Regions from separate parts of the Arthrobacter sp. UC242_113 genome, predicted to be linked through region 2. Evidence: riboswitches for the same ligand, from Rfam matches in the RefSeq annotation. Region 2 holds a riboswitch; the other holds the start of a gene.
The links. Region 2 has a riboswitch for glycine ahead of gcvP (aminomethyl-transferring glycine dehydrogenase). Riboswitches for the same ligand answer to the same signal wherever they lie in the genome.
Positions count from the first base shown of each region.

Region 1: another riboswitch for glycine. It lies ahead of gcvP (aminomethyl-transferring glycine dehydrogenase); the one in region 2 lies ahead of gcvP (aminomethyl-transferring glycine dehydrogenase).

Region 1 covers NZ_CP171968.1:27,665-29,863, reverse strand. Annotated here, with positions in the region: gene gcvP (aminomethyl-transferring glycine dehydrogenase) at 1-1,292, opposite strand, end outside; glycine riboswitch at 1,482-1,580, opposite strand; gene ACHMXB_RS00120 (TetR/AcrR family transcriptional regulator) at 1,726-2,199, opposite strand, start outside.
Region 2 covers NZ_CP171968.1:4,047,237-4,049,435, reverse strand. Annotated here, with positions in the region: gene cycA (D-serine/D-alanine/glycine transporter) at 1-179, opposite strand, end outside; glycine riboswitch at 324-421, opposite strand; glycine riboswitch at 626-726, shown strand; gene gcvP (aminomethyl-transferring glycine dehydrogenase) at 875-2,199, shown strand, end outside.

The DNA.
Region 1 (2,199 bases), 610 kb from region 2:
GTTTCATCGGTGGAGATGCCGACGGTGTCGGCGTCGATGCTGCGGAGGTTGATGCCCTTCTCTTCGGCGGCGGCGATGATGCCGGCGGCCTTGCCCGGGACGGAAACCGTCACCGTGTCGAAGAAGCTGGTGTGCAGGACGTCCAGCCCGGCGGCCTTGAGCGAGGCGGCCAGGGTCTTGGCGTGGCCATGGGCAGTTTCGGCGATCGCCTTCAGGCCTTCCGGTCCGTGGTAGACGGCATAGAAGGAGGACACGATGGCCAGCAGCGCCTGCGCGGTGCAGATGTTGGACGTGGCCTTCTCGCGGCGGATGTGCTGCTCGCGGGTCTGCAGCGCGAGGCGGTAGGCGGGGGCGCCGGCGTTGTCCTTGGAGACGCCCACGAGGCGGCCGGGAAGGGAGCGTTCCAGGCCCTTCTGCACGGCCATGTAGGCAGCGTGCGGTCCGCCGTAGAACAGCGGCACGCCCAGGCGCTGGGCCGAGCCGACGGCGATGTCCGCGCCCTGCTCGCCCGGAGGCGTGATCAGGGTGAGGGCCAACAGGTCAGCGGCCACCGTCACCAGGGCACCGCGTTCCTTTGCGGCGGCGATAACCCCGCTATGGTCGAAGACCCGGCCGGAGACACCGGGCTGCTGGAGCACGACGCCGTTGATGTCGCCATCGGGCAGTCCCTGGGACAGGTCCGCAACCTCAACCTCGAAGCCGAGCGCCTCGGCGCGGCCCTTGACGATCGCGATGGTCTGCGGCAGGCAGTCCGCATCCAGGACGGTCTTGCCGTCGTGGGCAGCCTTGTTCTTGTTGGCCCTACGCATCAGCAGCACAGCCTCAGCCACCGCCGTTGCTTCATCCAGCAGCGACGCGTTGGCGATCGGCAGGCCCACCAGGTCCTGGACCATGGTCTGGAAGTTCAGCAGCGCCTCGAGGCGGCCCTGGGAAATCTCAGGCTGGTATGGGGTGTACGCGGTGTACCAGGCGGGGGCTTCGAGGATGTTGCGCCGGATCACGGGCGGCGTGACGGTGTCGTAGTAGCCCTGGCCGATCATCTGGACGGCGGTCTTGTTCTTGGCCGCGAGCTTCCGCAGTTCGGCGAGGGTTTCGACCTCACTCAGGGCCGGGGAGAGCTCCAGCGGGGAGTCCTGCCGGATGTCTTTCGGCACTGCCGTGTCAACCAGTGCATCGACAGTCTCGTAGCCGACGGCCTTGAGCATGGCTTCGACGTCGGCCTGCCGGCGGGCACCAATATGCCGGTCGACAAAGGAGGCGGAGGCTGAATCTACGGTCAAAAGGAACTCCATAACTAAGGCGGCGCAGGGTACGCCACAGTGATTCGGGTTCCTCCCCGCTCTGTATTGGACCTGAGAGTTTCCGCGTTGCTGCGCCTACGCACAGCTCCGCTTGCACCGTCGGTGAGCACAGCATGCCCTGAACCGCCCGCGCGGTGGCGGAACATTCAATGCGGGCAGCCTGCTGCTTTCCAGAGTTGCCTTGCCGCGGCGGTACATGGGCCTGAGAGATTCCTGGGGAGGTTTTGCTCCTACGGCGCCTGCTTGTACCTACTTGCAGGACTCTCCCGCCGCAGATCGAAGGCATATTCAGTTGAGCGGTGACAGCTGTCACAGAGGCTATTCTCCTACGCCGCGATCGCGTCTGCAAACTGTGGCGGCGTGGGCTGACCCACCCCCGGCTGCGGGCAGCACCCCGCACCTACCCCCGCAGGGTGGCGCGCACCTAGCCCCGCAGCCGGTCGAGGGCGGCAAGAAGGCTCTCGACGTCGGCCGCGGTCTCCGACGGCGTTGCCGCGGGGCCGATCGACAGCATGGCGTTGAAGTAGAGCCCGTCACCCATATACAGGACTGCCTTGGCGAGGGCAGGTCCGACGTCGCGGGCGATCTCGTCGAGCCACCGCTGCTGGATGTGGGCGAACCGACGCCGGGTCTCCTCGTGCGCCACCTCGGCGAGCCTGGTCGCGGCCACGATGGCACGGTCCAGCGGGGTGTCCGCCCAGACGGACGACTTGATGAAGTAGGCGGCTGCACCCTCGGCAGCCGCGGCCATGGCCTGGGCGTCCGCCTCCGCGAACTCGTCCAGCCGGTCCAGCAGGACGCCGATCAGCGCTTCCTTGTTCGGAAAGTGGTACAGGAGCCCGCCCTTGGACACACCGGCGCGGGCAGCCACTGCGTCAAGGGTGGCGGCACGCTCCCC
Region 2 (2,199 bases):
ACGAAGATCACGGACGGCCCGGCCGCGGAAATGGTCTTGCCGGAGCCCATGAACAGGCCCGTGCCAATGGCGCCGCCGATGGCGATCAGCTGGATGTGCCGGTTGCTCAGCTGCCGCTCCAGGCGGGGAGCCTCACCGGCTGGGGAACTGGGTGTCGAGGCAGGGGGATGAATCGTCATAAGGAACTCCATCGTTCGGTGGTCAATAGCCACACTGATTCGGTTCCTCCCCGCTCTGTCTTGGACCTGAGAGATTCCGCGGACATGGTCTTCCGCTTGCACCGTCGGTGAGACAGGACGCGCCTGCCTGCTTTCCAGAGTTGCCTCGCCGCGGCGGTACGTGGGCCTGAGAGTTTCCTGGGGAGGGTTTGCTCCTACGGCGCCTGCTGAACGTACCGGCAGGGCTCTCCCGCCGCAGATCGTAAGCTTTTTCAATTATGTAGAGAAAAATCTCGCGTGGTGACGGCGGGCGTCTTCCGGCGTGGGCCGGTCAGCGCAGCCCCGCTGGCCACCGGATCAGTGTGGTCTCCGTCACGAAGAAATGTCAAACGGGGACCTCCGATTTGGCCTCGACGCGAATCTCCTGTAACTTGTGAGCCGAATCACCCCACATCTTCATAGCCTTTCGAACCGTGGCGGGAGAGTCCTCCCAGTCATTCACCGGGCAGGCGCCGTAGGAGCAAATCCTCCCCAGGAATCTCTCAGGCCCCCGTACCGCCGCGGCTAGGCAACTCTGGAAAGCAGTTCGGGTAACCGGGCTCACCGACGGTGCAAGCGGAGAACCAACTCCGCGGAATCTCTCAGGTCCAATACAGAGCGGGGAGGAACCCAAACCATGCCGTGCCACACGTGGCCGGCCAAACCTGGAGTTCCTCATGACGATTCAATCTCTTCCTTCAACGTTTGCCGACCGGCATATCGGCGCCCGGCGCCAGGCCGACATCGACACCATGCTCAAGAACGTCGGCTATGACACCGTCGATGGCCTCGTGGATACCGCCGTTCCGGCGTCCATCCGCCAGGAGAACCCCCTGCGGCTCACAGCTGCCCTGAGCGAAGTTGAGGTCCTGGCCGAGCTTCGCCGCCTGGCCGCCAAGAACAAGACCGCCGTGCAGATGATCGGCCAGGGCTACTACGACACTGTCACCCCGCCCGTGATCCGGCGCAATGTCCTCGAAGCCCCCGCCTGGTACACCGCGTACACCCCGTACCAGCCTGAGATCTCGCAGGGCCGGCTGGAGGCGCTGCTGAACTTCCAGACCATGGTCCAGGACCTGACCGCACTGCCGGTCGCCAACGCCTCCCTGCTGGATGAGGCGACGGCGGTGGCCGAGGCTGTGCTGCTGATGCGCCGGGCCAACAAGAAGAACGACGGCAAGACGGTCCTGGACGCCGACTGCCTCCCCCAGACCATCGCCGTCGTGCTTGGCCGCGCCGAAGCCCTCGGCTTCGAGGTCGAGGTGGCGGACCTTTCCCAGGGACTGCCCGACGGCGACATCAACGGCATCGTCCTCCAGCAGCCCGGCGTTTCGGGCCGGGTCTGGGACCAGACCGGCGTCATCGCCGCCGCCAAGGAGCGCGGCGCGCTGGTGACCGTGGCCGCTGACCTGCTGGCCCTGACCCTGATCACGCCTCCGGGTGAGCAGGGCGCCGACATCGCCGTCGGAACCGCCCAGCGCCTCGGGGTCCCGCTGTTCTTCGGCGGCCCGCACGCGGCGTACATGGCAGTGCGCACCGGCATGGAGCGCACGCTCCCCGGCCGCATCGTCGGCGTTTCCAAGGACAACGCCGGCGCCCCCGCCTACCGCCTGGCGCTGCAGACCCGTGAGCAGCACATCCGCCGGGAGAAGGCCACGTCCAACATCTGCACCGCGCAGGCGCTGCTGGCCATCGTCTCCTCCTTCTACGCCGTCTACCACGGCCCCGACGGCCTGAAGGCAATCGCCGAGACGGTCCACAACAACGCCCGCGTCCTCGCCACCGCACTCAAGACGGCGGGCCGCGAACTGGTCAGCGACTCCTTCTTCGACACCCTCACCGTGCGCGTGCCCGGCAAGGCCCACAAGGTCATCACGGCAGCAGAGGCCCGCGGGATCAACCTGCGCCTCATCGACGCGGACACCGTTGGCGTCTCCATTGATGAGACGACGACGGCGGAGGTGCTGTCCGCGGTGGCCGTCGCCTTTGGCGCCGGTCCTGT